2 regions of the Holtiella tumoricola genome follow, and region 2 is predicted to be linked to the other one. Evidence: a T-box and tRNA genes for the amino acid it is inferred to sense, from the RefSeq annotation. Region 2 holds a T-box; the other holds one or more tRNA genes.
What was found. A T-box is a leader RNA that pairs with one kind of tRNA and senses whether it is charged. The one in region 2 lies ahead of asnS (asparagine--tRNA ligase), so its partner is inferred to be a tRNA-Asn.
Positions count from the first base shown of each region.

Region 1 (5,830 bases), on a different contig from region 2:
TGATGACTTCCAAAAACGTTACAATAACAATACGCCTATTGGAATTCATGAATTTTTCTACCCTCTTATGCAAGCTTACGATTCAGTAGAATTAGAAGCAGATATTGAACTTGGAGGAACAGACCAAACATTCAATATTCTCATGGGAAGAACATTACAAAAGACTATGGGACAGGAACAGCAAATTGCTATGTTTATGCCAATACTAGAGGGACTAGATGGTATAGAGAAAATGAGTAAAAGTCTTGGGAATTACATCGGTGTGAGTGAACCTGCAAACATTATGTTTAAAAAAGTGATGGAAGTACCAGATGAACTCATTATCAAATACTTTGAACTAGCAACAGATGAACATCCAGACCGTATTGATGAAATTAAACAAGCATTATCCAATGGGGAAAATCCAAGAGATATTAAATTAGAATTAGCACGTATTATTACGGGCTTATACCATTCAAGAGAAGAGGTAGAGGGTGCTATCAGATACTACGAAGAAGCATTTAGTAAAAAGGCTATTCCTACAGATTTACCAGAGCTTCAAATAGGGAAAGAGTCAAATACATTACTAGATATAGTATCAAGTTTAGTAGAAGCAGGATTTGTTCCAAGTAGTAGTGAACTAAGACGTATTGTAAAACAAAAAGGTGTACAACTTAATCAAGAAGAAGTAGTGGACCTTAGTAGGTCTATTCAATCGGGAGATATTTTGAAAATAGGAAAGAAAAAATTTGTAAAACTTATTAAATAACAAACTAAGATGAGAAGCAATCTAGGGAAAGTTAAAAACTTAGATTGCTTTTTATTTTTGAGTAAATGAATAATTTGAAATAGTCGTAAAAATAATTTTGGTATATAATGGTAGTTGGACGGCGAAAGGATTATATGGAGTTAATGCGAGTATAAGTGTAATAAAGAAAGTAGGGGGAATATAGTGAAGGAAAAAGCAAAAAGCATTGGTACAGTTTTTGGGTATTTGATGGTTTACTTAGGTATTCAATTGGGTATTAATTTTATTATTCAGGTAGTTGCACTTGTAAATGTAGCAATAGGTATGGAAGAAAGTGCCTATTATGAACTCATGAATAGTGGAGAAGTATTTAGCCAAATGATATTAGAAATGGTAAAACCCTATACATTTTATGTTGTTCTAATTTGTGACCTTATGGTGCTAGGAATCATATGGTTAGTGGCTAAATGCCGTAAGCAGAAGTTAAGAGATAAAATATGGATTAAAAAAATAAATACTAAGATTGTTGGACTAAGTGTGCTTATTGGGATAGGGGTATATGCTTTTAATATAGGAGTAGTAGAAATTTTAGGGAATATAGAGTTATTTAGGTTAAGTTATGCAGCCCTTCAAGATGTTTCAAGTATAATAAAAGAAATGCCTTTTGCGATAGGAATAATGATTGTAGGCATTATAGCACCTTTTATAGAAGAAGTTCTATTTAGAGGCATTATTTTTCAAGCTTTAAAAAAGAACTTTGATATAGCAATCGCAATTGTAGTTCAAGGATTAATTTTTGGTTTAGTTCATATGAATGGTATTCAAGTTGTATATGCTACACTAATAGGTATTGTGTGTGGCTATGTGGTATATCGTACAGGCTCTATATGGAGTGGTGTGATCATTCATATTGTAAATAATTGTATTTCGTGTTTATGTACCTATATGAATATGGGGGAGAATGGTGTTTTTTATTCTGTTATCCTAATACTTATGATATTAGGTGTAGGATGTATTGGTATAGGAATATATAGTATAAATAGGGTAGGAATTAAGAATAAAGTAGGAGTGGAAATGACTAAAACCCTTGAGTAATCAAGGGTTTTAATAGAAACTTAAACTAGCTTAAAAATTTCTTATAAAAAAATATATTTTAGCGTTGACAAGTGTCAATGGATGATGTAGAATAAATCTTGTCAGTGAGGCAAACATTCCTCGATAGCTCAGCGGCAGAGCATTCGGCTGTTAACCGAAGGGTCGTAGGTTCGAACCCTACTCGGGGAGCTTATATAGGGGCATAGTTCATCGGTAGAATAAGAGTCTCCAAAACTCCAGAGGAGGGTTCGATTCCTTCTGCCCCTGTTATGGCTGAGCTGACATTCCTTTTGGGGGCGTAGCTCAGCTGGGAGAGCACCTGCCTTGCACGCAGGGGGTCAAGGGTTCGAACCCCTTCGTCTCCACTATCCAAACAGGATAATAAAACGATTGGCCCAGTGGTACAGTTGGTTAGCACGCCGCCCTGTCACGGCGGAGGTCGAGGGTTCGAGTCCCTTCTGGGTCGTTTAATGTGGTCGCTTAGCTCAGCTGGGAGAGCACCTGCCTTACAAGCAGGGGGTCATAGGTTCGAGCCCTATAGCGACCATGTTTATTTAAAACATGATATGGCGGAATAGCTCAGTTGGCTAGAGCACATGGTTCATACCCATGGTGTCGGCGGTTCAAATCCGTCTTCCGCTACTTAGCAAAGCAGATACGATATATCGTATCTGCTTTTTTGTGCATAAAATTAGATTTAATAGCTACTTCTCATAAGTGAGTAAAATGGTTTATAATATAGTTAGAATATTTTATTATTATAATCTTAAGTATAAGGGGATTACTATGGGGACATTGCAACTTATTGAAAATTACTTTTGGAACAAAACATATCGAAAAAGCTTTAATGATTTAGCTCAGGCAACTTTCGGATTAGATTTTGAAGTATGGTATCAAAAGAGATATTTTAAAGGTAAATATAAAAGCTATGCTTATGCAATTGATGAAGAAATCATTGCAAATGTATCAGCAAATGAGATGTGCGTGGTTATTAATGGAGAAGAGAAGAAAGCTATTCAAATAGGTACAGTTATGACAAGGGAAGATTGTAGAGGAAATGGTTTAGCGGCAAGATTAATGGATCATGTGATTAAGGTATATGAGGATCAGTGTGATTTTATCTATTTATTTGCCAATAAGACAGTATTAGAATTTTATCCGAAGTTTGGATTTAAGCCTATTATGGAGATAAGTTATAGATTGAAAGCAGAAGATATAAGAAAGCAAGAAAGTATGATTATAGAGCTTCAATCAGGGACACACTTTACAGAGAGACTGATAGAGCGGTTAATTAATAATCGTACACCTATTTCAAATAAGTGGGGTATTGTACAAGATAATTGGCCTTTAGAGGTTTATTGTAAAGATGGATTTAAAGACAATTTATACTATATAAAAGATGAAGATATCATGATAATAGCTATAAGAGAGGCAAAGGTATTACATCTATATGATGTGCTTAGTAGTAAACCTTTTGTATTAGATGATTTATTAGAAAGGATAGTTATACAAGAGGATGAAGAAATTGAATTTCACTTCATACCAGAGCTTGTGAGATATATTCCAATAAGTACACGTATAAAGAGGGAAGATGATACGCTATTTATTAGGGGATTAACGTTAACAGAATCTCAAGATGTACTATTTCCTATGACGTCGCACACTTGATATAGTTTTAAAAACTACTTGAAATGATTAAAGAAATGATATATTATTGTAATTAATAGAATTTTAAATAATACGTAGTAAAAAGTGAGGGTAAAATGATGAATAAACAAAAAATTGCTTTATTAGTGGATACATGCATTGATGTACCTGCAGCACTTGTTGAACAATATAAGATGTATACAATCCCTCTTAAAATTATTTACAGCGATGGTGAATACTCAGATGGTGTAAATATTACAGCCGATGAAGTTTATAATAGACTGAAAGTAGAAATCCCTAAAACATCTTTACCAAGTAGCATAGAGGTTATGGAAAAGCTGGACCAAATCAAAACAGATGGTTATGAAAAAGTGCTTGCAGTAACGTTATCAAGTGGTCTTAGTGGGACACATAATTTAGTTACAATGCTTGCTAAAGAATATGATGGATTAGATATTAAAGTAATCGATACACTTAATATTGGGATTGCAGCGGGATTCAGTGCAATTCAAGCAGCTAAGTATATTGAAGAAGGTATGGAGTTTGAAGAATTAGTAGAAACGGTACAGAATAATGTACCTAAAATAAAAGTATTTTTCTGTGTAGATACACTTGAGTATCTTCAAAAAGGAGGACGCATTGGGTTAGTAGCTTCTCTTCTTGGAAATGCATTAAATTTAAAACCTATTATTTCTTGTAATCCAGAAGGCATTTACTATAATATTGCTAAAGTAAGAGGAAGAAAGAAATCGCTTGATAAAATAGTAGATTTAGCAAAAGAATTTGCAGCAGAAGGTAAGAAACTCAATGTAGCTGTTTGCCACGGTGGCGCACCAGAAGAAGCAGCAGGTGTAAGAAAGGCTTTAACAGAGGCACTTTCCAATATAGAAACTTATGTAGAAGGGCAGATTAGTCCAGCTTTAGGCGTACATACAGGACCAGGGCTTGTCGGTGTTGCCGTTCAAATTTTAGAGTAATAAATATAATAGAAGGGTGTCACCTAGGTGACACCCTTCTATTATATTGTAAGGAGAAGTGTAATGACTACTTGCCTATTTAATATAAGTGTTACTTACTAAAATATTTTGGAGAACTGTTGTTGGAATCTCAAACTCTTGAATACCCATGACCCCTGGTCCAACTTCGTATTTATCAAAGGAAATCATAAGTTTACCTTCAGTTGTAATGTAGAAGTTTTGATTCGCACTAATTTTATTAAAACCATCAATTGCATCAGGATCACCTTCTATCCAATAGATGAGACTATTATCTTGTGCCATACGTGTACGCATTTGTTCTTTAATATTTTCACTAATAAGCTCTATATAGCTAGAATCTTTAAAGAGACTAGGAAGTGTAATGAGTATTTCGTTTTGTTTATCGATAGTGTCATAGGTCATTGTAGTTGAAGAAGAAGCTGCAGTGTTTACTACATAACGGCCAATAGAAAGAATTTGTTCACTATCTGTTTTAATTTGATAGCCTGTATCTATACCCAGGTGTCCACCTTCAGGATAGGTTTTCATATGGGCAACATCTTTTTCAAATTGTTCAAAGAGCGCCTTATTTTCTTCAATATATTTATTATTAAGGGCCTCTTGTAATGCACCGTTATTTAAGCCTTCTACAATAGGTGTATTTAAAGTAGCTTCATAAGTATCTTCTTGGTATTTGATTTGATCAAATGTTATAACTTTTACTAATACACCTAAACCAGGGATTGTGCTGATGGTATCTGCAAAAGTAGGACTGATATTACATATGCCAACAAAACCAATAGTGAGTGCGGCTACTGATGTGAGTAGATTTCGACTCCATTTTCTCATTTTAATCACCCTTTCATTTGAGGCAGAGCCTCTTTGAATTGCTTTATATACAACTTGATCTAACTCTTCTGGAATTTCAATTTTTTCAAGATTTTCATGTATCATTTTCTTAATCATATGCATTCACCTTCTTTATACTTTTTCTAATAGAACTTTTAATTTTTTTAATGCTCGATATAAGGTTGATTTAACTGTACTAAGATTTTGATCCATAACCGTTGAGACTTCTTTGAGTTCAAATTGTTCAAAGTAACGGAGAAGGATAATTGTTTTTTCATTATAAGAAAGATGGTCTAGAGCATCTTCAAGTTCAAAAGACCTATAGGTATCTAAATAGGGTTCATCTAAAATTTCTAAAATGTCATCTTCCACATCTATGTAGCGTTGCTGCTTTTTGAGATGGGTTTTACAAGTATTAATAAGTATTTTAATAAACCAAGTATTTAGATAATGAGGTTCTCGTAATGTATGTTGATATTTGAGAGCTTTTAAAATAGTATCTTGAACGATATCTAGAGCATCGTCTTTATTTTTG
Region 1 covers NZ_JAQIFT010000053.1:27,308-33,137, reverse strand. Annotated here, with positions in the region: gene tyrS (tyrosine--tRNA ligase) at 1-748, shown strand, start outside; gene PBV87_RS22930 (CPBP family intramembrane glutamic endopeptidase) at 932-1,822, shown strand; tRNA gene PBV87_RS14590 (tRNA-Asn) at 1,940-2,011, shown strand; tRNA gene PBV87_RS14585 (tRNA-Trp) at 2,019-2,089, shown strand; tRNA gene PBV87_RS14580 (tRNA-Ala) at 2,115-2,187, shown strand; tRNA gene PBV87_RS14575 (tRNA-Asp) at 2,215-2,288, shown strand; tRNA gene PBV87_RS14570 (tRNA-Val) at 2,297-2,369, shown strand; tRNA gene PBV87_RS14565 (tRNA-Met) at 2,391-2,464, shown strand; gene PBV87_RS14560 (GNAT family N-acetyltransferase) at 2,609-3,490, shown strand; gene PBV87_RS14555 (DegV family protein) at 3,589-4,446, shown strand; gene rsiV (anti-sigma-V factor RsiV) at 4,522-5,412, opposite strand; gene PBV87_RS14545 (sigma-70 family RNA polymerase sigma factor) at 5,428-5,830, opposite strand, start outside.
Region 1: it encodes a tRNA-Asn, which carries the amino acid that the T-box ahead of asnS (asparagine--tRNA ligase) is inferred to sense. The anticodon was not compared.

Region 2 (5,830 bases):
TTCTCATCAAACCCTGGTAAAACTCTTTTTGCATGCATATCAAATAAGAGTTTTCCTCCAAATTCAAGATATAATTTATCGTAATTGTTTACACGTTCTAAGATGTACTCTGACTGCTCTTGTAAATACTTATTATGGTCAAATCCTATTTTCATTGTTGTATCCTCCTCGTTTTGTCCGTTCAATTCAAATCTCAAGTATATATCATACCTCTTTTATTTCTATTTTAGAAGACTGAATATCTCCTTTTTATTCCAAGAATTTTCAAGGCTTTTTGTTGTATTTTTACAAAGTTACTTAATGCTTATTTATAGTGTTTTTTCCTTGTGCTATAATGGAAGATACCCCCCTAAAATCATTCAATCAATTAATTCTAGATTTTTATAGAATATACACAAAAAACCACAAGAATTATTCTTGTGGTTTTTTGCATTCTCTTACTATTTTGAAATCATACCAAGTCATCTCAAAATAGCCTCTTCCTTATCCACTACTACAAACTAAACTTCAGTAATTTTCATTCTTAGTATTGAATATCAGGCACATATACTCATTTATCAAATTTTACTTTAATTTTTATTTATTTTTTACTAAAATATTATTCATTTTTAGATTGTTGTGTATTATAATTAAGTTGTCTTTTAAATACTCACTATATTTAAGGAGAAAACTTATGGAGCACCAAAATTCTATTTCAGAAACTTATATTCAGTCACCACAACCATGGCCTTATGTGCTTAATCGTCGTGAAACCTTTGAAATTCTTCCTCCAAAAGAAGGATGCATTTTATTCGTAGGCGATTCTATTACACAAAGAAATGAATGGGCTGAGATGTTCAATAATCCTAATATCATTAACCGTGGAATAGATAGCGATCGTCTCACTTGGCTTAATGAGAGAATGCCTAACCTATTAGCAAACAAACCATCTAAAATTTTTATCAAAATAGGTATCAATGACATTATGGATGGTAAACGTGCTATGCAAATGCAAGAAGAGTACAAAGTAATCTTCGACCAATTTAAAACACTAGATGATTGCACAGTGTACGTTCAAAGCTGCTTACCTGTTAATAATACTGTTTACGAACATCCTATTGATAATGCTGTAGTGCAATCTATCAATGAAATGCTTGAACCTTTAGCAAATGAATATGGCTTCAAATTCATCAATCTTTATGAGCATTTTGTAGACAGCAATAATGAGCTAGTAAGTGATTACACAAGAGATGGTGTACACTTAAATGGAACAGGCTATCTTGTTTGGAAAAAACAAATTGAACAATATGTGTAATGACTATATAAAAAGAGGTTGCCCCTTATGCAACCTCTTTTTATATAGCCTTATCTTTATGCTGTACACAGCTCCTAGAATAAGTCCTTTAACTTAATGTAACCTTTTATATTTGTTATATACTATCTTTAATTTCTATTCCTTACTCTTCTCATTTGTTTTATCATCTTGGCTATCTTTTTCATCTACCTCTTTTGGATTTGTTTCTTCATTTATTTGTTCTTCTGTTTGTTGATCTCCATTTTGAGTAATAGCGCCAACTTCGTTTTCAGGTTCCCCTACTAATTTACTCTTGATTTGTGGAAAGAATATAATAGTAGCAATAATACCTAGAACCATTACTAGCCTAATGTATCCAAATACTATACGAAGTTCTGCACGGTTGCGCATCTTTCTATCTGGTGGATGTAATAGATCTTCAAAGGCCTGCCCTATTCTAGTAGGAAACTGATACCATCTCGTTGGCGGAAACTTTAAAGGTGTATATGCTTTTCCCTTAAACATATAAAGTTTTGCCTTCCTCGAGAAAAAAGGTTTATGCAAAATCCACCCTGTTGAATCCCACTCATCTACATAATCAAAATCATATTCAAATCCTATTCTCTTACGTACTTTGATTGTCATTACCTTAAATTTCAATTTACTATAGATAAATTTTTCAAAGTAACTATCAATTTTTTTATGTACTGTATTCATACTGTCCTCCCTTAAGTCTATTCTCTAATTTCTATAACCCCTTACTATTATTTTACAATAATATACATAAATTTCCTATACACTTGTTAAGGGAATCCAACCTATCATAATGTGTTTAAAGCTCTTACTGTTAATTTATTTATCAACTATTGCTTCATAAGTTATACTCCAATACATCTAATAAACTTTTTTCTAGATCTTTTATAATATGACTAGAAACGATTATTTGAGTATATATATGAAAAAGATATAAAAAGACATAAAAAACAGGAATAACTTAGCTAAGCTAAATTATTCCTGTCTTTATTTACTACATTCTTAGAAGTCAGCTTGACCTGTAGTTCTTGGGAATGGGATTACGTCACGGATGTTTGTCATACCTGTTACGTACATAATTAATCTTTCAAATCCTAAACCGAATCCAGCGTGTCTAGTACCACCAAATCTTCTAAGGTCTAAGTACCACCAGTAGTCTTCTTCTTTAAGACCAAGCTCTGCCATTCTTTCAAGTAAGACATCAAGTCTTTCCTCTCTTTGGCTACCACCGATAAGCTCTCCTACACCTGGTACAAGAAGATCTGTAGCTGCTACAGTTTTATTGTCATCGTTAAGTCTCATGTAGAATGACTTAATTTCTTTTGGATAATCTGTTACGAATACAGGTTTTTTGAAGTGCTCTTCAGCAAGGAATCTCTCATGTTCTGTTTGAAGGTCACATCCCCAATGCACTGGGTATTCAAATGTTTTACCACAGTTTTCAAGAATTTCAATAGCTTCTGTATAAGTTACACGACCGAAGTCTGAGCTTACTACATGGTTAAGTTTATCAAGTACACCTTTTTCTACGAATTGGTTGAAGAAAGCCATTTCTTCTGGTGCATTTTCTAAGATATATTTAATAACAAATTTAAGCATATCTTCTGCAAGTCTCATATCATCTTCAAGGTCTGCAAATGCAATTTCTGGCTCGATCATCCAGAACTCAGCTGCATGTCTTGGTGTATTTGATTTTTCAGCTCTAAATGTTGGTCCAAATGTATAAACATCTCTAAATGCCATTGCAAATGTTTCTGCTGAAAGCTGACCACTTACTGTAAGGTTAGCCATTTTACCGAAGAAATCTTCTTTGTAATCTACTTTACCTTGATCATCTAATTTAGCACCTACTTGTGGAAGTGTTGTTACTTGGAACATTTCTCCTGCACCTTCACAGTCACTACCTGTGATGATTGGTGTATGTGCATATACGAAGTCTCTTTCTTGGAAGAACTTATGAATTGCATATGATGCTAAAGAACGTACTCTAAATACTGCTGCAAATGTATTTGTACGAGGTCTTAAATGTGCAATTTGTCTTAAGAACTCAAAAGAGTGACGTTTCTTTTGAAGTGGATATTCTGCTGGGCAACTTCCTTCTACAACAATCTCTGTTGCTTTAATCTCAAATGGTTGTTTTTGCCCTGGTGTTGCTACTAAGTCACCTGTAACGATGATTGCTGCACCTACGCCTAATTTTGCAATGTCTTTGAAGTTATCTAATTTGTCTTCAAATACAACTTGAACACTTTTGAAGAATGTTCCATCATTTAATTCGATAAAACCAAAAGTTTTTGAATCTCTAACTGTTTTTACCCATCCTGCTACTGTAACACTTTTGCCTACATACTCATCTGTACTATGGTATAAATGTCTGATTGCTACTGTATCCATTTTTCCATCTCCTTAAATTTGTAGTAATTTAATAAAAGACAATAAAAAAAGCTCCATCCCTAATAAAATATAAGGGACGAAGCTAAATCTCCGCGGTACCACCCTAGTTGACCTACTGGCCCAACTCTTTGGTTAGTATATCTAATAATATACTCTAGATGTAACGGTCTAGTCCCGTCTAAGCCTACTCATTACTTTTCGGTTAGAAACTCCAAGATGTTCTTCATCTAAAACTTGTTACCAAATTTCCACCAACATTGGCTCTCTAAAAACGCTGTTTTAGACTACTCTTCTTTTCATCGTCTATTATCTATTCATACTGTAAAATATGCTTCTCATTATAGAGTGTTCCATTCATTTTGTCAACACTCCTAAATCTCTATCTATAGCTTATCCAAATCAACCTGACTTCTATACATCTTATACTTTAAATAAAACACTTTATTGGGTACGTTGACGCATAACTTCATACATACAAATAGATGCTGCTATTGAAGCATTTAATGATTCTAAACCACCTGGCATAGGGATATATACCTTTTGATCTGCAAGTTCTAAGGCTTCATTAGAAACGCCATTACCTTCATTGCCAATGATAAGCATATTACCTTTTGCAAAGTCTGCTTCTGCTACCTTACAAGCTGTTTCATCTAATGCTGTTGTATAGAGTGTTAAGTTATTTGCTCTTGCCCAACTAATATAATTTTCTAGGCTTTCTCCTACTACAATAGGTACATGTAATAATGCTCCCATTGTACTACGTACTGTTTTAGGACTATATAAGTCTACACATCCTTTTGTAAGGAAGATTGCTTCTACTCCAAATCCATAAGCTGTACGAATAATGGTCCCTAAGTTACCTGGATCTTGTAAGTTCTCAAGTAAAAGATAAAAACCATCTGATTTTGCCTCTATTTTATTTAATGTGAATTCTTTCATTTTTACAAGAGCCATAATCCCTTGAGGTGTTTCCGTTCCACTCATTGTCTTAAATAATTCACTTGGTACCACAAGATTTTGTTTTGTTCCTGCAACTTTAAGCTCTGCTTCATCAAAAAGATCACTCATGACAATAGTATCTATCTCATAATGCTCTGGAATCTCATTGACGCTTCTAATCCCCTCTACCAGGAAAAGCCCTTGTTTTTTACGTTCATTTTTCTTAGCCTGTAGTACTTGGATATTTTTAATGATTGGATTACTTGCACTACTAATAAATTTGCTATTTACCATGTCTCTTAGCCTCTAAATATTGAAGTTGCTTATTACTTCCTACTACAACAAGCGTATCTTCTGTTTCTAAAATATAATTTGGAGAAGGTGAAATATCAATAGAACCACCACGTTGAACAGCAATAATGTTAATACCATATGCACCACGTGGATCTACTTCTATAATGCTTTTCCCTTTCCATTCTGGTAAGATACCTAACTCAATAATACTGTATTCTGATGATAATTGAATATGATCTAGAATATTACCTGAAATAAGGTTGTTAGCAATACGCATCCCCATTTCTTGCTCTGGTAAGATGATACGATCCGCACCTATCTTACGCAGTACACGTTCATGTATTTCGCTACTTGCTTTAGCTACAACATATGGAATACCTAATTCTTTAAGCAAAAGTGTTGTCATGATACTTGATTGTATATCTTTACCAATAGCTACGATTGCTACATCAAAGTTACGAATACCAAGAGATTTAAGTGTATCCATATCTGCTGCGTCAGCTTGTACAGCATGGGTTACAAGTGGTGCTATTTCTTGTACACTTTCTTCTGATTTATCTACAACCATCACTTCATAACCTGCTTCTGCAAGTGTTGTTGCTAAGCTAATACCAAATCTCCCAAGTCCAAAAATAACAAATTGTTTCCCTCTCATAATGCCTCTCTCCTTTTAACCTACCATGACTTTCTCTTCTGGATATTGAATACTTTGTTTTTCTTTTGCTTTCTTTTGTCTTACCATCAATGCTACTGCAATAGTAACAGGACCAAGTCGTCCAATAAACATTAATATAATAATCATAATCTTACCTATTGTTGTAAGACTTGCTGTAATTCCTAAAGTTAATCCTACTGTAGCGAATGCAGATACTACTTCAAAGAGTAGATCCAAAAACT
Region 2 covers NZ_JAQIFT010000029.1:70,852-76,681, reverse strand. Annotated here, with positions in the region: gene PBV87_RS07090 (DUF1846 domain-containing protein) at 1-155, opposite strand, end outside; gene PBV87_RS07085 (GDSL-type esterase/lipase family protein) at 674-1,294, shown strand; gene PBV87_RS07080 (hypothetical protein) at 1,430-1,990, opposite strand; gene asnS (asparagine--tRNA ligase) at 2,309-3,700, opposite strand; T-box leader at 3,770-4,009, opposite strand; gene PBV87_RS07070 (TrmH family RNA methyltransferase) at 4,142-4,933, opposite strand; gene PBV87_RS07065 (potassium channel family protein) at 4,923-5,588, opposite strand; gene PBV87_RS07060 (TrkH family potassium uptake protein) at 5,604-5,830, opposite strand, start outside.